2 regions of the Pseudoalteromonas aquimarina genome follow, and region 2 is predicted to be linked to the other one. Evidence: predicted binding sites of a transcription regulator. Region 2 holds the regulator's gene; the other holds the start of a gene.

Region 1 (10,834 bases), on a different contig from region 2:
TAAATGACAAAATTATCTTGTACACGGATGGTGTAATTGAGGCCGAAAACAACCGAGGCGAGTTTTTTAGTGAAGAGCGTTTGTTACGAAAAGTATCTGCCCCTTCGTTTACTGAGCTTGGTTCTATTGTTGAATCAGTTAAACGTTTTACAGGTAAGCAAGATCAACAAGATGATCTCAGTTTAGCCCTTATAAAGTGTTTGCCATCACCAATAAAGCCTAAGCTAAGTGATGAATACATGAGCACACCGCTTAATGTTTCAATGTCACTTGATGCAGAACGTTTAAAAAGCACAGATCCAGTACTCGATGTGGTCGAAATGATTTGTGCCATTAAAGGATGTTCAGATCATCGTTCAAATTTATTTTTACTTATTTCAGAAACCTTTAATAATGCATTAGAGCATGGCGTATTGGGGTTAGAATCGAGCCTCAAAGATAGCGATGATGGTTTTTGTCAGTACTACGAATTGCGTGCTGAACGTTTAGCTGATTTGACTGACGGTGAAATAAAATTAGATATCAGCTATATCCCAGATAACCCAAAAATCAGTTTTACTATCACAGATTCTGGCAGTGGATTTATTAAAACAGATACACATGATGACAGTAACTTTCATGGCAGAGGCCTTAGCTTAATTAAGGAAATTGCTGAGTCTGTTAACTTAAATGAATGTGGCAATAAAATTACGGTTACTTACTCGTTAATTCACAGTTAAACTTTGCTTGCATAACAACATAAAAGAAATATAAACTCTAACTTTAAATTAAGAAGTGTAGATGTTTAGATGGCTAATTCAATAGATTTTACTGATTATGTAATCGACCCAGCTAAAGTGGCGGATTTTCGTCAGCAACTTGAAACCGAAATTCAGCAATCAAATGAACAACAAATTGTATGGCAGTATTTAATTCCAGAGCTTGGTGAAGGTGGCAGTTGCAGTTTATTTGGTCAGTTACAAGAAGCTCCCTTTGAGTTAACCCAATACATTGCAGCAAACGAGTCAAATACTCGAGCATTAGCTGCGCTTTCAAGAATTGTCTCTTTTGTTGAGAAGCAAAATCTTATTAATTGGTTTGGAATTTACCAATCGCGTCAGATTGAAGATCAAATACAGCTACTTAAACTAAGTTATTTTGGTAATCCAAGCCGTCCATTATTTCCAGTAGATGAGAACTATGCGCGTATAAGTAACAATGCGTTTGTCGCATTACATGGAAAAGGGCGAGTGATTAATAATGTTGAGCGATATGTAGCTAATGGTGGTGAATATTATACCTGCGATCCTGCTGTTAAATCAGAAGTGTGTTTACCGTATTTTTCAGAGTCAGGTGAGGTATTAGGCATAATAGACGCTGAAGCATTTGAGAATGATGTTTTCAATCAGGATGCACTGGCGCTTTTACAAGCAATATGTGAGGTTGTGCCCAATTACTTACCTGAATAATCTAAAGCAAAAAGTTCTATACAATCATGTCATGAAATTTTCTTTAGATACTTCTTCAAAACAAAGAGTGTGATAAGCTAAGGCTTCATCCCATAGCAAGAAATTCAATTTAAGAGATAACTATGTTTGCAAACTTAAAGCCACTACCAACGGATCCAATTTTAGGTTTGATGGCTAAATTCCGCCAAGATACAAATCCAAATAAAATCGACCTAGGCGTAGGTGTTTATAAAACTGAACAAGGCGATACGCCAATTCTAAGCTGTGTAAAAAAAGCAGAAAAATTCCGCTTAGATAATGAAACGAGCAAGTCTTACATTGGCCTAGCTGGTGACTTAGGTTTTTGTGCAAAAATGGAAACTCTTTTACTTGGTGAGCATCCAGCACTTTTAGAAAATCGTGTAAGAACAGCACAAGCTCCAGGTGGTACAGGCGCACTTCGTGTTGCGGCAGAATTTATTGCTAAAGCAAATCCAAATGCAAGTGTTTGGGTAACGACCCCGACATGGGCAAACCACATTGGTTTATTTTCAGCAGCAGGTTTAACCGTTAAAGAATATCCTTATTATGACTACGAGAATAAAGGCCTATTGTTTGACGAGATGATGGCGACACTTAAAACTGTTCCAAAAGGCGATATCGTTTTACTTCACGCATGTTGTCATAACCCAAGTGGTATGGACTTAAATGCTGAGCAATGGCAACAAGTTGCTGATCTTGCAAAAGAGGTTGGTTTTACTCCGTTAGTTGATATTGCATACCAAGGCTTTGGCACAAGTTTAGAAGATGACGCTGCAGGTCTTCGTTTATTAGCAGCTACAGTTGATGAAATGATTATCTGCTCATCATGCTCGAAAAACTTTGGTCTATACCGTGATCGTATTGGCGCATGTTCAATCATCTCAGAATCAAGTGCAGTTGCCGATATTGCCAACTCGGTGTTGTTAAGTGTGGTTCGAAGTATTTACTCGATGCCACCTGCACACGGTGCAACTATTGTTGATACTATCTTAGGCAGTGAAGAGCTAACTGCTGAGTGGCATCAAGAACTAGCTGAAATGCGCAATCGTATTAATGGTTTACGTAGCACGATTGTTGAAGCACTTCACAGCCGTGGTGTTGCACAAGATTTTTCATTTATTGAAAAGCAACACGGTATGTTTTCTTTCTTAAGCATTACGCCAGAACAAATCGAACGTTTACAAAAAGAGTATGCAATCTACATTGTTGGCTCAAGCCGTGTGAATGTTGCAGGTGTTAGTAAAGCAAACATTGACTACTTTGCAGATGCTGTAGCAACTGTAATTAAGTAAGATTGTTGATAATAAAAAGCCACCGATTAGGTGGCTTTTTTATTTAGCTGACTTTTTTAATATCAGTTACTTTTGCTTTGTTGTTTGGCGGGGTGGGCTTTCCGCCTTTAAGAGCAGCAATAAACTGATCTTTGCGTTTAGCCATTTCTAATGCTAACGCTTCATTTTGTTGATCACTCAGTGGAACATCTACTTCGCCTAACATGGCTTCAAGTGCTTCCGCGATGTCTAACATTTTGTCATATGCGTCCGCATCTTTTTTTGATGTAAATGTCATTCGTTCCACCCCATCTCTAACTACTTTGTAACATACCTCAACGGCCATATCGCACCTTTTTAACTGTTGTTTTATACAGTACTATATCAGTAACCATGAAAAAATAAAGTGTCTTTGTTGATCACAATTCCCTTTTTTATAAATTAATACCACTGTTTATCAAGAAACACCATGATAGCATTGCGATGACTAGTTCGTTGGATTAATCTAGCGTAATGAATTAGAAGGGAATAAATATTATGGCGATTGAACAAATTGTGAGTTTTTTAGGATGGTCAACGATTGTTAATATGGTGATTTTAAGCGTCAGCGCAGTGCTTTTATTACTTTTTCGCCAATCAATAATAACAATTCACAGTCAGCTTTTTAATGTAGAGCATAAAGCACTCAACTTACTTTATGTGCAGTATTTTGCGTTTTATAAAGTACTTATTGTATTCTTTAATTTAGTTCCGTACATGATACTGAAAGTAATTATTTGATTAAGATGAGCAGGTTTGTCCTACTCATCTTATAGATTCTTATTTTTTAATGCCTTCAATATGCAGATCAAAGTCAATTTGACCAAAATCCATCTTGTAACCAAAGTCTTTCATTTGAATCGATGTTGTGCCTGCAAAACCTGCGCGGTAACCACCCCATGGATCTTTACCTTCGCCAATTTTTTCAGCGTCGATAGTGATTTCTTTTTCAATACCTTGCAGTGACAAAATACCCGTTATAGCAAGTTTACCGTTGCCTAAATCAGTCACTTTTGTACTGTTGAAAGTTGCGGTTGAAAATTTCTTAACATCTAGAAAATCACTGTCACGTAAGTGCTTGTCACGCTCAGCATGGTTTGAATCAACACTGGTTGTATCAATGTTTACTGAAATTTTGCTCGCTTCAGGTTGTTTTTCATCGTAATTGAATTCACCAGAAAAGGTATTAAAGCGACCTGTTAGCCAGCTATAACCTAAGTGTTTAACTTTAAAATTAATCGAAGCGTGAGCGCCTTTTGTATCAATCACATAGTCGGCGGCCATTACCGGCATTGCAAAACTGCTAAGCGCAAGTGCTGATGCTAATAGAGTTTTCTTCATCGTCATTTTCCTTATAAATTTACTTAATCATTCGGCGCAAGGTGGCATCTTTATCGATAAAGTGATGCTTTAGCGCCGCTAAAATATGTATTACTACTATTGCCATTAAACTGTAAGCTGCATATTTATGAATGCTGCCAGCAACATCTTCTTGATTCGCAATCAGCTCACCAAGGCTCACTACTTCAAACCAGGTGAATACTTCAATTGCACGTCCATCTGCGGTTGAAATGAGATAACCGCTAATAAGAATAACCAACAACATGCTATACAGTGCTAGATGACCTAATTTTGTAGCTAACTGGGTTAACTTTGCATGTGTTGTTAACGCTTTTGGTGATGGTGTTATAAATTTCCACAGCAATCTAGCCAGCGTAAACCCAAGTAAAAGAATACCAATACTCTTATGCCAATAAGGTGCAGTGCGATACCATTCGCTGTAGTAGTTTAAATCGACCATCCAGAAACCTACGGCAAAGAGTGCTAGAATTACGATAGCACTAAGCCAATGAAATACTTTGCTAACTGTACCGAATTTAGTTTCGTTATCGAGAACCATAATCATTTCCTTAATTAGATAGACACACTTTAATTGAGCATCATTTGAATGTGAATAGATCAAAAGTGAATTCATTATTCACTTTTGACTATTAATAAGCAGTATTAGAAAGAGGTTCTTTAAGAAAATAAAGAAGGGTAGAGTGCAATAACTTCTTGTTTGCGAAAACAGTGATTATGGTGGTCGTTTACCATGCCACAAGCCTGCATATGGGCATAAACTGTAGTTGGTCCTAAAAATTTAAAACCTCTTTTCTTTAGGTCTTTGGCAAAGGCTTCGGATTCTTTGGTGGTGGCTTGATAATCATCTTTGCTGTTGATGTCGTTGATTATTGGTTTGTTATTTACAAATTGCCACTGGTAGTTGGCAAAACTGCCAAACTCCTTTTGGATCGCTAAAAACTGTTGTGCATTATTTACCGCGGCGTTAATTTTAAGTCGATTGCGAATAATCCCACTGTCTTCCATTAGCTCAAGTTTCTTACTTTCATCAAATTTTGCAACTTGGTTTGGGTCGAAATTGGCAAAAGCTTTTCGATAATTATTGCGTTTTTTTAAAATGGTATACCAACTTAATCCTGCTTGAGCGGATTCAAGGGTTAAAAACTCGAACAGTAAGTGGTCATCAAATAATGGCACGCCCCACTCTTTATCATGGTAGGCAATATAATCCGCTTTTGTGGTATCAAGCCACTCACATCGTTTGCACATATAAAACCCTTAGACAAATAATTGACGTCTATTTTTAACTCTAAGTTATTGTATTGTATTGAAATAAAAATTGGCACACTTCGTGTATAGCTACTCATTAGTTAAAGTAATTTATTGGTGTACCATTATGGCGTTAGCACAAATCATACCCCAACAATTTCACGAGGTATATAACCCATGTTTGATGCAGGAAAAGTACGTGGGCGAACTTAGTGAACTAAGAAAACAAGCAAGTTGGTTGAGTCATTTAGTTGATACCATGCCTGCCGGTGTGATTGTGCTTGATGGTAAAGGAATGGTAGCGAAAGCAAACCAAATCGCCATTGATTTGCTGGGAGAGCCGCTTGAGGGTGAACGTTGGTTTACGATTATTCAGCGCTCGTTTGCACCTAACGGTAGTGATGGTCATGAAGTGACATTACGCGATGGACGTTTAGTAAAGCTTGATATCTCGCCACTGACACCTGAGCCAGGTCAGTTGATCTTAATGACAGATTTAACCCAAACAAGACAGTTACAATCGCGTATTGCACATATGCAACGCCTCAGTGCATTAGGCAAAATGGTAGCCTCGCTTGCACACCAAGTACGCACGCCATTATCTGCTGCAATGTTGTATGCCGCTAATTTATCGTCTGAAAAATTAAACCCGACAGCGCGCACCAATTTTCATGAAAAGCTGATGTCGCGTTTACAAGATTTAGAAAGCCAAGTTAATGACATGCTGCTATTTGCTAAAAGTGGTGAGCAGCAAGTGTTAGCACCCGTATCAATGCAGGCATTACTAACAGATGTTACCAATGCGTCTGAAGCTATGATAATGCGCCAGCAGTGTAAACTTGATTTAAAGTTACCAGAGCCAGATATTGAGATAATTGCCAATAAAGTGGCGCTTAGCAGCGCTATCAGTAACTTGGTTCATAATGCAGTGCAGGCATCTGGGCAGGGAGGCAAAATTATTTTAAGCGCAACGCGTTCAGAGCGATTTGCAGATCATGTCAAAATTTCAGTGCAAGATAATGGACCTGGTCTCAGTGAAACTGCTGCTCAGCAAATTTTTGAACCGTTTTTTACTACCAAGTCACATGGTACAGGATTGGGTCTTGCCGTTGTGCAATCTGTTGCAAACAGCCATCAAGGGTTTGTTAAAGCAGGCAATGGTGAACTCGGTGGTGCCGAATTTAATTTATACCTTCCTATTATTGGCAAAAAAGCGTGTTAGGAGACATTATGAGCGATGCAAAAGTATTAGTTGTAGAAAATGATTCTGGTTTACGCGAAGCTTTAGTTGATACCTTAGCATTGGCAGATATTAGCTGTATTGAAGCCGATAGTGCCGAACAAGCCATTATTAAATTAAAACAAGGTGGCATTTCGCTGGTGGTGAGTGACGTGCAAATGGGGGCGATGTCGGGCATCGATTTACTTAAAAGCATCAAGCTAAATTACCCTGATTTACCGGTATTAATGATGACTGCATATGCCACTATTGACGATGCGGTTGAAGCGATGCGTCTTGGTGCTATTGATTACATGGCGAAGCCATTTGCACCAGAAGTATTGTTAAATATGGTAAGCCGATATCTACCTGAAAAAGAAGCCATTAAAGATGGTCCTATTGTAGAAGATCCTGCCAGTAAAGCATTAATGAAACTTGCTGAGAAAGTAGCGAAGTCAGATGCATCTGTGATGGTGCTTGGTCCAAGTGGTTCGGGTAAAGAAGTAATGGCACGCTATATTCACGATAACTCATTACGCTCAGAAGAAAACTTTGTTGCTATCAACTGCGCAGCCATTCCTGAGAACATGCTAGAAGCGACCTTGTTTGGTTATGAAAAGGGTGCATTTACAGGCGCAATTCAAGCCTGCCCAGGTAAGTTTGAACAAGCGCAAGGTGGCACCATTTTACTTGATGAAATCACTGAGATGGATTTAAGTCTACAGGCAAAACTGCTGCGCGTACTACAAGAGCGTGAAGTAGAGCGATTAGGCTCACGTAAAACCATTAAACTTGATGTACGCGTTCTTGCAACGTCAAACCGTGACTTGCGAGATGCGGTTGCTGAAGGTGTGTTCCGTGAAGATTTATATTACCGTTTAAATGTGTTTCCACTTGAATGGTTGCCGTTATCAGAGCGTCCTGGGGATATTATCCCGTTAGCAGAGCATTTAATTCAGCGTCATAATAATGACATGCCAGTGCAATTTGATGAGGCTGCAAAAGCAAAATTATTAAGTCATACCTGGCCGGGTAATGTACGTGAACTTGAAAACGTGGTGCAACGCGCGCTTATTTTACAAAGCGACAAAACCATTCATGCGGATGACATTTTCTTAGGCTCAGTTGCTAGTTTACAATCGACCAGTATCTCTTCAAATGTTGTAGAGCAAGGGGTCGTTAAGCCCGATGTGGCAACGGTGCAAAGTTCAGAATCATATCAGACTGAGCAATTTAGCGATGAGTCGTTTGGTTACAAACAAGAACTCAAAGATAAAGAAAACTCCATTATTCTCGACATGCTTAAAGCCTGTAATGGCAAACGTAAAGATGTCGCGGATAAACTTGGCATAAGCCCTCGCACATTGCGCTATAAATTAGCAAAAATGCGTGAAATGGGTATTGAGTTGCCTGCGTAACCTTCTTCAAACGTTTTCAAAGCCCTCATTATGGGGGCTTTCTTATTGTATGTTTATTCTCCTCAGTCAAAATAATGTCACTTTAAGCTACTGAAATATAAGTGTTTAATTGTGGCATTAAGTTTGCATTAATCGTTTTAAGTTTATTTATCACGGTTTGTCAGCATGAATATTTCAGCAAACAATCTTTATCAAGAAATGCAGTCACTTGCAGTTGAAGCAAGTAACTTCTCAAAACCGAAACAACCTATCGAATCGATTCAGGGCAGTTCTCAAGTTGAGTTTAATAACTTACTAAAAGATGCCTTAGATACCGTTAACGGTTTACAAGCAGATTCGAAAGCAAAAGCTACGGCCCTTGAAATGGGGGATCGTAATGTATCTCTTGCAGAAGTGATGATTGCATCACAAAAATCATCAGTAGCTTTTGAAGCAACAGTTCAAGTGCGTAATAAGCTTGTAGAAGCTTATAAAGACATTATGAACATGCCTGTTTAAGCGATAGTGGAGTAGGGTTGTGGCTAATTCATCAACAGATTTAACAACATTGGATGCCAATGACTTAAGTGTCGCTGACATGGACGGTGGCAATCAAGAACAAAAATCAGGTTTCCTTGGCAGCTTGAGTGGTGTTGATGTAATGCGCCAAGTGACGTTAATCATTGCATTAACCATTTGTGTTGCAATTGCAGTGTTTATCATGATTTGGGCTAAAGAGCCTGATATGCGTCCACTTGGTAAAATGCCTATGGATGAACTGATCCAAACCCTCGAATTCCTAGATGCCCAGAAAGTTGAGTACAAACTTGATGGAAACGTGGTTATGGTGCCGGTAGAAGCCTACCAAAATATTAAACTATTAATGGCAAAAGAAGGGTTAGAACAAACTCCTTCATCAGGCACCGAAATTTTGATGCAAGATATGGGCTTTGGCGTAAGCCAACGTTTAGAGCGCGAGCGTTTAAAGCACTCTCGTGAGCAACAGCTCGCTCGTACCATTGAAGAATTGAGCAAAGTAGCACGTGCAAAAGTGCTGCTTGCTATCCCAAAAGAAAATGTATTTGCGCGCCGTGAGAAAAAACCAAGTGCAACGGTCGTGTTAACAGTAAGACGTGGCCGTACACTGGATGGTGAAGAAGTAGATTCTGTTGTTGATATGGTGGCATCTGCAGTACAAGGCCTTGAACCAAGCCGTGTTACAGTTACTGACCAAAACGGCCGTTTATTAAATTCAGGTTCGCAAAACTCACTTACTGCGCGTTCACGCAAAGAATATGAAATCGAGCGTAAACGTGAACAAGAATACTTAGAGAAAATCGACTCAATCATGATCCCTGTGGTGGGCCTAGGTAATTACACCGCACAAGTTGATTTAGTGATGGACTTTAGTTCTATTGAAGAAACACAAAAACGTTTCAACCCAGATTTACCTGCAGTGCGTAGTGAAATGACCCGTGAAGATACCAATATTGGCGGTCTTGCAGTGGGTATTCCTGGTGCACTTACTAATCAGCCTCCGGTTAATTCACAAATTCCAGAGCAAGCAAATGATGAATCTTCACAAAGCACTATGCCGAGCCGAAACAGTAAAGAGGCGACGCGCAACTATGAGCTTGATACTACGATTTCACACAAGCGCCAACAAACTGGTGTGATCCGTCGCATTAGTGTGTCGGTTGCGGTGAACTACACAAACGGTGTAGCTGAAGGTGGCGAAGCGACACGTGACCCACGTACGCAACAAGAACTTGCAAATATTCGTCGTTTACTCCAAGGCGGTATTGGCTTTGATATGCAGCGTGGTGATGCATTAGAAGTAGTGACCATTCCATTTGTACAAGAAGAATTAAGCGAAGTAATCGAATTACCACTGTGGGAACAGCCATGGTTCTTCAAAGTATTACGCTTGGCATTAGGTGCACTGGTAATAATCGTACTTATCCTTGCTGTGGTACGTCCGATGTTACGCAAACTAATTAATCCAGAAGACACAACTGAGGATTATGATGACGCAAGCCTATCAGCAGGTGTAGACTTAGGTGATGAAACGCTCGATATGCTGAGCCGAGAATTTGATGAATCAGCGGTTGGCTTTAGCCCTGATGGTACGCTTCAGTTACCAGATTTACATGGCGATGAAGATTTATTAAAAGCAGTAAGAGCATTGGTGGCAAATGAGCCAGAACTTTCTTCTCAAGTAGTTAAAGCGTGGTTAACCGAAGATGACTGATCAAGACAATCAACTGGCCGAAGTTAAAAGCAGTTTTGATGTAGAAAAACTCGAAGGTGTGGAAAAAGCATCGATTCTTCTACTGAGCTTATCTGAAGAAGATGCAGCGCAAATACTAAAACACTTAGAGCCGAAACAAGTTCAAAAAGTGGGTATGGCAATGGCAAGCTTGGATGATTTAAGCCAAGCTAAAATTGCCGCGGTGCACAAATTATTCATCGACCAAATACAAAGCTTCAGTACGATTGGTTTCCAATCAGAAGACTTCATTAAGAAGGCGCTTACAGCCGCTTTAGGTGAAGAAAAAGCAGCGAATTTGATTGACCAGATTATTATGGGCTCGGGAGCTAAAGGTCTTGATTCATTGAAATGGATGGACTCGAAGCAGGTGGCAAATATTATTCGAAATGAACACCCGCAGATCCAAACCATTGTTCTTGCCTACTTAGAACCTGAGCAGTCAGCGGAAATCATAAATCAATTTCCTGAAAAAGTTCGCCTTGATTTAACCATGCGTATTGCCAACCTTGAGGAAGTTCAACCTGCGGCATTACAAGAGTTAAATGAGATCATGGAGA
Region 2 (10,834 bases):
GCGCAGCCAGCAGCGAATAAGTTCATAAACATCGCAAAGGCGATCACTAAACCAAGCGTGAAGTTCCATTGCCAAAGTGCCACGACGGATGCAATCAGCAAGGCCCAAATCACACCATTAAGCATGCCTATGGCAATCTCTTTACCTATTAGCCAGCGTTGGTTGGCATCATTAATGTGGCCAACAGCAATACCACGAATAACGAGCGTCAGGGTTTGACTGCCTGCAATACCGCCCATTGAAGGTACGATACCATTAAGAACCGCTAAAATAGGCAAAATACCAAGCGTAGATTCAAACAACCCGGCGACAAATGCAGCCAAAATGGCAGTAATTAAATTAACACCAAGCCAAACCGAGCGTCGCTTTGTACTTTTAACAACAGGTGCAAAGGTATCTTCTTCATCATCAAGACCGGCCATGCTCATCATGCTGTGCTCGGCTTCTTCACGAATAACATCAACAATGTCATCGATAGTGATACGACCAAGCAATTGGCTGTCTGCATCGACAACCGGTGCAGAAATCCAATTATGACGTTCGAATAGCTGTGCAACTTCAGACTCACCCATACTCACTGGGATGGCCTCAGATTCGTTATCCATCACTTCGCGCACTGTAAGACTAGGATTTTTAGTCAGAAGCGTGGCTAGTTGTATATCACCTAAAAACTTATTTTCTTTATCAACAACGTAAAGTTCATCGGTACCTTCAGGCAGCTCCCCCTTTAAACGCAAATAACGCAAAACAACATCTAGTGTTACATCAGGGCGAATGGTTATGGTATCGGTGCTCATTAGTGCACCGGCAGTTTCCTCTTCATACGAGAGAACTACTGTTGCACGTTCTTGGTCGGTTTTATCCATTGAGCCCAATACTTCTTGGTAGACAGTATCAGGTAAGCTACGCAGTACTTCTGCAAAATCATCGTCGTCCATTTCCTCTGTTGCAGCAGCAACAAGAGCAGGATCCATTTGCGCGATGATGCCGTTACGTACATCTTCTGAAAGTTCTTCTAAGGTTTCGCCCTGTAAATCAGGATCTACAAGCTGCCAAAGAACGGTACGACTTTTATGCGGCGATGACTCCAAAAGCAAGGCAATATCACAGGGTGGCATATGTGCTAACATGCGGCGAACGTGCACAAACATGCCGCTACTTAGGGCTTTTGTGACCTCATGTAGTTGTGTTTGTGAATAATCCTGTTCTAGTGCTTCTGGCATGTTCACCCTATTATTTGTTGATGGTTGGAGTGAATGGTTGCAACTCTTTGATTTATAGAGTTAACTTGATTTTAACTTATTGTAGCATTATTGCAGATAAAAGTTTTAGTTAAGTTAGCAGTTTATTCGTCTTCGTTAAACTTAGCTTGAATTAAATCACCAATGGCGAGTAACGCTTGATCTTGGTCTGGACCATCACAGCGAACTAACACTTCTTTCCCTTGGGAACTTTCTAATAACATCAATCCTAAAACACTATCGGCATCCGCCGTTTTCTCACCTTGAGTTAGGCTTATCTTGGCATCAAATGCCATGGCAAGTTTAGCCAACTGGGTTGCAGCGCGAGCATGTAAGCCAAGCTTATTTTCTATCAAAAAGTGTTTTTCGATGGCCATGCTCTTCCCTTACGATGACTTGGTTTGTTCTCTATGATGCGCTTTTACATTTTTATGATGCTTGGCGAAGCTTTCTGCAAGGGTTTGAGCCAAATACACTGAGCGATGTTGTCCACCAGTACAACCAATTGCAACCGTTAAATAACTGCGATTGTTACGTTCTAAATGGGGCAACCAAGTTTCAATAAATGTTTGTATTTGCCAAGCAAACTTATGTACAACGGGTTGATTAGCAAGAAAATCGATTACTGGCTGATCAAGCCCTGTTAGCGGTTTTAAGTGTGGCTCCCAATGCGGGTTCGGTAAGAATCGTGCATCAAAAACATAGTCAGCATGTTTAGGTATGCCGTGTTTATAACCAAAAGATTCAAAGGTAATAATCAGCTGATTTGATTTTTTACCAAGTACCTTTTCACGAATGCTATCAGCTAATTGATGAACACTTAAATCAGTTGTATCAATAAAAATATCGGCCTTAGATGCAATCGGGTCAAGCAGCTTCTTCTCGGCTTCAATTGCTTCTTCAAGAGAGATATTGTTTAGCGAAAGCGGGTGTAAGCGACGTGTTTCAGAGAAACGTCTAATCAGAGTGTTATCATCACTGTCGAGATAAAAGAGTGTTGGCGTAGCAAAGCCAGGCAGGTAGTCTAATACCTCTTCAATTTCCTCTGGCTCTTTTGTCATATTACGAGCATCAACACTGACGGCAATTTTGTCGTATTTGTCGGAGACTGAGCGAATTAACGATGGCAGTAAATTAACCGGAATATTATCAACAACATAGTAGCCAAGATCTTCAAGCACCCTAAGTGCGACAGTTTTTCCTGACCCTGAGCGACCACTGATTAAAATAAGCTGCACTTAAGTCTCCTAACTTTAGTTACTCGCTTCACTACTAATGATTTGATATAGCTGATGATTATTCTCAGCATGACGTAGCTGACGGCAAAATTGCTTGTCTTTTAGTTTATCAGCGATAGTGGCTAAAGTCTGCAAATGTTGTTGGCACTTTTGCTCTGGTATGAGCAGTACAACGAAAATATCGACGTCTTTGTCATCAATTGCATCAAATGGGATAGGAGATTGATTTACAATTAAAAAACCGATGGTATCTTGTAAGCCATCAATGCGGCCATGGGGAATGGCGAGGCCTTTACCAATACCTGTACTACCAAGCTTTTCACGCTGTAATAAGGCATCTAAAAATTCTTGAGAAGTGATGTCAGGTGCTTGTTGATGCGCAAGATCACTTATAAATTCAAATAGTCGTTTTTTGCTATTAAAAAGGACCGCGGTTTTAGCGCAGTCCTCAGCAATAATATCTGTAAGTTTCATTTTAGTGGCGAGATAACTTCTCTTTGTGTTTAATTACTTGACGGTCAAGTTTATCAACTAGGCCATCAATTGCTGCATACATATCTTCATGTGCGGTTGATGCGAAGAGTTCGCCACCATTAACATGCATTGTTGCTTCTGCTTTTTGTGATAATTTTTCAATATCTAGAATAACGTGCACGTTATTAATGTGATCAAAATGCCTCTCTAGTTTTGCAAATTTGTTAGTGACATAGTCTCTTAAAGAATCAGTAATTTCTACGTGACGACCTGTTAAGTTTAATTGCATAAGCATTTTCCTTCTAAATGGTCTAAATCAGGCTCTTGCGCTGATTAGACGGTGGTATGGATAGCGACTCACGATATTTTGCAATTGTGCGTCGCGCCACTTTAATTCCTTGTTCTGCTAGTAGATCGGTTATCTTGCTATCGCTTAATGGCTTGGCAGGATTTTCCGCTGCTACTAACTTTTTGATCAGTGCTCGAATCGCGGTAGATGAGCACTCACCCCCATTTTCCGTGCTAACGTGGCTAGAGAAAAAGTATTTTAATTCGTAAATGCCACGTGGTGTATGCATGTATTTTTGCGTTGTAACACGCGAGATAGTCGATTCATGCATTTCAACCATTTCGGCGACATCATTTAAAACCATCGGTTTCATTGCTTCATCGCCATATTCAAAGAATGCCTGTTGTTGTTCAACAATGCAATTGGCTACTTTTAATAAAGTGTCATTGCGGCTTTCTAAGCTTTTAATAAACCATTTAGCCTCTTGCAAATGGTTGCGTATAAACTGGCTATCACTGCCTGACTTCATAGAGCGGGTAAGTGATGCATACTGCTCGTTTACACGAATTTTCGGCATACTGTCGTTGTTTAACTCAACACGCCAACGGCCTTTAATCTTTTTCACTGAAACATCAGGAACAACATACTCAGGCTCTTCATGAATGATGCTTTCAGCTGGCTTTGGATTAAGGCTATGTATTAATGTTAAGACTTCTTTTAACTCAGGTTCTTTGAGTTTGGCCTTCTTCATTATGGTACGATAGTCTCTTAACCCCAAAAGTTCCATATGGTTTGAGATTACGCTTTTTGTTTCGCTTAGCCAAGGGGTATTTTTGTCATACTGGTTGAGCTGGATCAATAAACATTCTTGTAGTGAACGTGCAGCAATACCAACAGGATCAAAGAGTTGAATGCGTTTTAGTACAGCTTCAACTTCATCAAGTTCAATTTGTTCCTGATCTTCTGATTTTTGCACCGCTTCTAAAATTTCTTCGGCACTTTGCGTTAAATAACCAGAATCATCAACCGCTTCAACAATGGTTGTTGCAATCATTTCGTCGGTGTCGCTAAACGGCGTTAAACGTAATTGCCACATTAAGTAATCTTGCAAAGATTCGCTGGTAGAGCCTTGGTAAACCGTGTCATTTTCAGGGGCGGGTGCATTGCTAACCGATACTGGTGCTGCACTAATATAATCATCCCACGACACGTCCATAGCTAAATCATCAGAGAGATTTTCATTATTTAAGGCGTCGCTAGATTCAATTTCTGATTGGCTTACAGGCGTGTCATATTCATCGTGAGAAGATGAATCATCTTTGCTGGTTTCAGTGCTTTCATTGTTTTGATTGTCATCACTGAAATCAATGTCTTCTTCAAGTAAAGGATTGGCATCAAGGGCTTCTTGAATTTCTTGCTGCAAATCTAACGTACTCAACTGCAATAGGCGAATTGCCTGCTGCAATTGGGGTGTCATTGTTAGTTGCTGCCCAAGGCGAAGCTGTAGCGATTGCTTCATGTAATTATTCTAATCCTTCTTTATTTCTCAAGCTGTTGGTTAACAATTCAACTCCAGTAAAAAAGTACACTCATTATTACTATAGTCTGAATTGTTCACCTAGGTATACATCGCGAACTTTTTGGTTGTTTAAAACCTCTTCTGCAGTACCTGATGCTATCAATTCACCGTGAGAAACAATATAGGCTTTCTCACATACATCAAGGGTTTCGCGCACATTATGGTCAGTGATTAAAACACCAATTCCGCGATTTTTTAAATGCTCAATTATTTTCTTTATATCTATCACTGAAATAGGATCAACACCAGCAAAAGGTTCATCTAACAGGATAAATTTCGGATTTGCGGCTAATGCGCGAGCGATTTCTACTCGGCGACGCTCACCACCAGAAAGAGCCATACCTTGCGAATCTCGAATATGACCAATATTAAATTCTTCGAGCAAATCATCGAGCGCTTCTTCGCGCTGAACACGATTAAGATCTTTTCGAGTTTCGAGGATCGCCATGATGTTTTGGTATACCGTAAGCTTTCTAAAAATCGAAGATTCTTGTGGTAAATAACCAATTCCTAAACGGGCACGACTATGCATTGGTTGTAATGTAATGTCATTATCATCAATACGAATAGTGCCTCTGTCACTCGGCACTAAACCGACAATCATGTAAAACGTGGTTGTTTTACCTGCGCCATTTGGGCCAAGCAAACCTACGATACTGCCGGCTTTAACTTCTAAACCAACATTTTTAACAACTTGACGTGATTTGTAACTTTTTGCCAGCTTTTCGGCAATTAATGTGCTCATTTTTCGCCTTGTTTATTTTGCGTATTAATGATGGTTTTTACTTGGTTATTTGAGTTTTCTGACTTTTTAGATGTCACTGTTTCATTTGCGCGATCGTAAATGATGGTATCTGCTGACATCATGTCGCCATTTTGTTGGAACTTGGCACCACCAGACATGGTAAACAATGATTTAGCCACATCGTATGTAATGTTTTCTGCACTTGCAACTATCGTAGAGCCATCTTCTTGCTTGGCAGAGAATTTAACGGGCTTTCCACTTGCGATCAGTAATTGTTGATTATCACCAAGCTCGGTGCGCTTATGTGCTTCTAAATAATCGGCAGTGATAGACATATTGCCATGCTTAATTTGAACATTGTTGCGGAAAATACCCACATTTTCTTTAAGACGAGCAGACTGCTCATCAGCATCAATTTCCAATGGAAACTTCAGTTTAATTTGTTCAGCCATTACTTGGACACTGGAGATGCACAAAGTGAAAGCCAGTCCGGCGATTGACATTAATTTAGTCATTTTATTGGTCATAATAAGTGGTCTTTGTATGGTTGATTAACTGTATAACTTGTTCTTCTAAATTAGCATTGAGGCCTTGGCCTTTGATTTCAAGTCCAGGACCTGTCATTTTCACTTCTGATTCGGAAGTCATCACCTTTGTTGAAATCAGGTATTCAATGCTGGCGGCTTCTATAGTGTCGAGCATAACATCAGTTGTCAGACTTTTAGCAACAACGTTTTGTTCCAGAATAAGTTTTTCATTGTTATAAAGTGTGGCTTCATCGGCGGTCAGTTGCCACACCCCTTGTTCTGAAAAAATGGTAAATTGCGGTTTTTCAAAATGGGTAAAACCTAAGTCTTGGTACATCGACATCTTTTTCGCCATAACTTTATGGCTAACTGCACCTGCGTCATTAAAATTTGTTTGTTTTAAATCAGTAGCAATATAGTCAGGAATACTGGCTATTTGCTCGATCACAGGGGCTTGCTCTTTTGTCTCAAAAAAGTAAGGAAGCCATAGCCACACCATGGCAATGGTAAAGAGTATTGTAAGGGCGATGCGCGCAGACATTAGCTACTGGTACCAGAGTGACTAAGAGGTTTATTTTGACTCAACATAATTAAGTCTGTGAGTTCGCGTACGGCACCAAAACCACCAAGCATAGTGGTTGTATAGTGGGCTGTGCGTTTAACTAGTGGGTGTGCATCATTGGTTGCCACGGCAAAGCCAACAAGCTCCATAACGGGCAGGTCAGGGCTGTCATCACCAATGTAGGCGATTTCGTTGTTACTGAGTGATAGCGATTCTTTTAATTGATTAAAGGCAACAATTTTATCTTCTTGACCTTGATAAATATGCTGAACCGTTAGGCTCTTCATGCGGTTTTCTACAATCTTTGAATTGCGCCCAGTAATTACCGCCACTTGCACGCCACTATTTATAAGAGATTTAATACCAAAACCGTCTTTCGTGTGGAACGCTTTAAGTTCTTCGCCATCATTGCCAAGGTAGATACGGCCATCTGAAAATACGCCATCAATATCGCAAATTAGCAGTTTGATGTTGCGTGCTTTGCTAAATACTTCATTTGTTGTTTCAGCATACAATTCGTTAAAGAGCTGTTGTGAGGGCGTTAAACTCATAAAACACCTGCTTTTAGTAAATCTTGCATATTGAGCGCACCAATTGGCCTTTGCTGATGATCTACCACAATTAAGCCATTAATTTTCTTTTGTTCCATTATATTAAGTGCCTCAGCAGCTAACATAGTTTCGCATGCGGTAGTGCATTGCTTAGTCATGACATCTGAAATAGCTGTCGCGTGTATATCAATGCGTTGCTCTAAGATACGACGCAAGTCACCGTCAGTAAAAATCCCTTGAAGCACCTTATCTTGATTGATAACAGCAGTCATACCAAGACCTTTAGCTGTCATTTCAAGCAATGCATTTTTTATGGTGGTACCTTCGGTCACAATCGGTAAAGCATCGTCTTGGTGCATAATGTCTTTTAACATTAATAGTAAACGCTTACCTAAACTGCCACCAGGATGAGATAACGCAAAGTCATCAGCGGTAAAGCCTTTTTCTTCTAAAAGTGCCACAGCAATAGCATCACCCATAGCGAGCGTAGCCGTGGTGCTGGCTGTAGGTGCCAGTCCGAGAGGGCATGCTTCTTCTGATATTGCGATGCAAATATGTACATTGGATTGTTGGGCAAGGGTTGAGTTTTGCTTGCCACTCATACCAACAATTTTAGCGCCAATACGTTTAATAACGGGGATCAGGTTTATGACTTCTGCTGTTTCACCCGAATTTGAAATCATTAACAGTACATCGTCTTTGGTGATCATGCCTAAATCACCATGGCTTGCTTCGCCTGGGTGCACAAAAAATGCGGGTGTGCCAGTACTTGCTAACGTGGCAGCTATTTTATTACCAATATGACCTGATTTGCCCATGCCAATCACAATAACGCGACCTTTGCAGTCATACATTAATTGGCAGGCATTGCTAAAATCGTCATTGATATACTGAGCGAGTTGTTCAATCGCGTTCTTTTCAATTTCTAGTACACGTTTTCCGCGAGCAATAAAGTTCATGTGTTGGCCTTAAGCGCTTACTGATGAAAAAAGAAGGTATTGATAAGCAACAAATGCGACTAGTAGTAAGCCACCTTCTATTCGGTTTATTCGACGTGAGCCACGAATACTTAAACTCATGGCGATTAATGCCACGGTTGCGCCAAGCATAATTAAAATATCACGCGATGATACTGCAGGGTCAACACTTGAAGGGTTAATGATACCGGCAAGAGAGAGCACTGCGAGCAGGTTAAAAATATTAGATCCAATAATATTACCCAGTGCTAAGTCATCTTCATTTTTCAACACGCCAGCAACACATGCTGCCAATTCAGGCAAGCTCGTGCCAATCGCTATTATGGTTAAGCCGATAACTAAATCGCTTATACCGAATAATTTAGCAATATCGGTAGCTGAATCAATAATAAAATGAGAACTGACAGGCAGTACGGCCATGCCAATAACAAGCCACATTAATGCGATAGGAGTACTGACATTGTCAGGCACTTCATCACAAGCTTCGTCAACAAACGGATCATGTTCGGCATTGGCTGCTTTACTTTGTTTTACTGAAATAACAGTAACGGCAGCAATAAAGATTACAAACCCAGCCATCAGGGCAATACCTTCACCAAAGCCTAAGTAGTTATCTGATAAAATATACCAAGCTGCTAGTGATACGAACATCACAACCGGCATTTCGCGTTTTAAGGTAGTTGAAGAGACATTCAGTGGGCGCAGTAATGCTGTAATACCCAAAACTAAAAGAATGTTAGTTATGTTCGAACCAATAGCATTACCAACCGCTGTGTCCGTTTGCTGCGCTAATGCGGCTTGAGCCGATACCATCATTTCAGGGGCTGAAGAGCCCATAGCAACAATCGTTAAACCAATGATTAATGTTGGAATTCCGTAATTCTTCGCCAGTGCTGCAGCACCAAAAACAAAGCGGTCCGCACTCCACACTAAGCCGACAAATCCTGCAATTAAAATAGCAATTGATAACAACATTCTTGAATAAAAACCAAAATTTAGATAACACCAAATAATATCAAATCTTGATTTAAAACACAGCTTTTGTAACCGTTATTACAAATATTTACTTTTTCATAGGTTTCACAACAATTTCAAAAGGCTTAGAATACACTGCGCAATTAATTCTAGGAGAGCGACTTGTCGCAAAATTTAGTTGAAATAAAGGATGTTACCTTTTCTCGTGGCGATAGAATTATCTATCAAAACATGAGCTTTAGCGTCCCGACAGGAAAAATAACCGCCATAATGGGCCCAAGCGGTATTGGTAAAACAACCATGCTACGCTTAATTGGTGGACAACTAAAACCGGATTCTGGCGACATTCTTTTTGCTAACGAAAGCATTCCAAATATGTCACGCAGCGAGTTATATCAAGCGCGTGAGCGCATGAGTATGCTATTTCAAAGCGGTGCTTTGTTCACCGATATGAGCGTATTTGACAATATCGCTTTTCCGTTACGTGAACACACTAAACTATCCGAAGAGATTATTCGTATTATCGTGCTGATGAAGCTCGAAGCGGTTGGCCTGCGTGGCGCACGTGACCTGATGCCTTCTGAGCTTTCGGGTGGTATGGCTAGGCGTGCAGCATTGGCCCGTGCAATCGCACTCGACCCTGAACTAATCATGTATGACGAGCCTTTCGCAGGACAAGACCCGATTTCAATGGGCGTGTTGGTTAAGCTAATAAAATCGCTAAACCAAACCCTTAATATTACGTCGCTTGTTGTGACGCACGATGTGGCAGAGGTTATGAGTATTGCCGATCACGTTGTGATATTGGCAGATAAGGGCGTAATTGGCGAAGGAACACCAGAGCAGGTATCTCAATCTGAATCGCCGTTAGTACAACAATTTTTACAGGGGCTATCTGATGGTCCTGTACCATTCCACTTTGATGCTGCGCCATACAATCAAGATTTATTAATGGGAAGCGAACGTGGTTAATACTATTCAAACAATCGGCCGCAATACGTTAGATACATTAGCAGGCATCGGTCGCGCGCTACTTATGTTGCTAGGTGCCATTTTTAGTGTGCCAAATTTCAAAAAAGGTACGCCCCTATTAATAAAACAGCTCTACATGGTGGGCTTTTTATCATTAATTATTATTTTGGTATCAGGTCTTTTTATCGGCATGGTACTGGCCTTACAAGGCTATACGGTATTAGTGGATTATGGTGCAGAAGACAGTTTAGGGCCGCTAGTAGCGCTTAGCTTATTACGTGAGTTAGGTCCGGTGGTTACCGCACTGCTATTTGCGGGCCGAGCAGGCAGTGCATTAACTGCTGAAATAGGCTTAATGAAAGCGACAGAACAGTTAACAAGCTTAGAAATGATGGCCGTTGACCCCCTTAAGCGTGTTATTGCGCCACGTTTTTGGGCTGGAATGATTAGTATGCCATTGCTTGCAATGATCTTCTCTGCGGTCGCGATTTTAGGTGCTCACATTGTCGGGGTAGATTGGCTTGGTGTTGATTCAGGCAGTTTTTGGTCAATTATGCAGGCACAGGTGTCGTTCGAAAAAGATATTTTAAATGGGGCAATTAAAGCGGTGGTATTCGCATTTGTTGTCACATGGATTGCACTCTATAAAGGCTACGATTGTGTACCAACCTCAGAAGGTATCAGTAAAGCTACAACAGAAACTG

The links. Region 2 encodes sigma-54, which starts transcription at its own class of promoters, with help from an activator protein. Its sites were predicted from a motif close to GTTGGCACGNNNNTNGNNT; they were not measured.
Region 1: fliE (flagellar hook-basal body complex protein FliE) is a predicted target of sigma-54. The motif match lies at 8,137-8,155, and genes of this name have one in related genera.

What each region holds. Positions count from the first base shown of each region.
Region 1 covers NZ_JBMMUG010000002.1:108,694-119,527, reverse strand. Annotated here, with positions in the region: gene AAEU29_RS05415 (ATP-binding SpoIIE family protein phosphatase) at 1-719, shown strand, start outside; gene AAEU29_RS05410 (GAF domain-containing protein) at 789-1,448, shown strand; gene AAEU29_RS05405 (amino acid aminotransferase) at 1,571-2,761, shown strand; gene AAEU29_RS05400 (YebG family protein) at 2,805-3,086, opposite strand; gene AAEU29_RS05395 (DUF6868 family protein) at 3,278-3,520, shown strand; gene AAEU29_RS05390 (YceI family protein) at 3,560-4,120, opposite strand; gene AAEU29_RS05385 (cytochrome b) at 4,140-4,679, opposite strand; gene AAEU29_RS05380 (DNA-3-methyladenine glycosylase I) at 4,799-5,389, opposite strand; gene AAEU29_RS05375 (sensor histidine kinase) at 5,517-6,611, shown strand; gene AAEU29_RS05370 (sigma-54-dependent transcriptional regulator) at 6,620-8,026, shown strand; gene fliE (flagellar hook-basal body complex protein FliE) at 8,192-8,524, shown strand; gene fliF (flagellar basal-body MS-ring/collar protein FliF) at 8,604-10,256, shown strand; gene fliG (flagellar motor switch protein FliG) at 10,249-10,834, shown strand, end outside.
Region 2 covers NZ_JBMMUG010000005.1:97,264-108,097, reverse strand. Annotated here, with positions in the region: gene mgtE (magnesium transporter) at 1-1,223, opposite strand, end outside; gene AAEU29_RS13710 (HPr family phosphocarrier protein) at 1,346-1,618, opposite strand; gene rapZ (RNase adapter RapZ) at 1,628-2,479, opposite strand; gene ptsN (PTS IIA-like nitrogen regulatory protein PtsN) at 2,495-2,953, opposite strand; gene hpf (ribosome hibernation promoting factor) at 2,955-3,242, opposite strand; gene AAEU29_RS13690 (RNA polymerase factor sigma-54) at 3,265-4,761, opposite strand; gene lptB (LPS export ABC transporter ATP-binding protein) at 4,841-5,566, opposite strand; gene lptA (lipopolysaccharide transport periplasmic protein LptA) at 5,563-6,018, opposite strand; gene lptC (LPS export ABC transporter periplasmic protein LptC) at 6,083-6,634, opposite strand; gene kdsC (3-deoxy-manno-octulosonate-8-phosphatase KdsC) at 6,634-7,206, opposite strand; gene AAEU29_RS13665 (KpsF/GutQ family sugar-phosphate isomerase) at 7,203-8,165, opposite strand; gene AAEU29_RS13660 (calcium/sodium antiporter) at 8,175-9,158, opposite strand; gene mlaF (phospholipid ABC transporter ATP-binding protein MlaF) at 9,321-10,130, shown strand; gene mlaE (lipid asymmetry maintenance ABC transporter permease subunit MlaE) at 10,123-10,834, shown strand, end outside.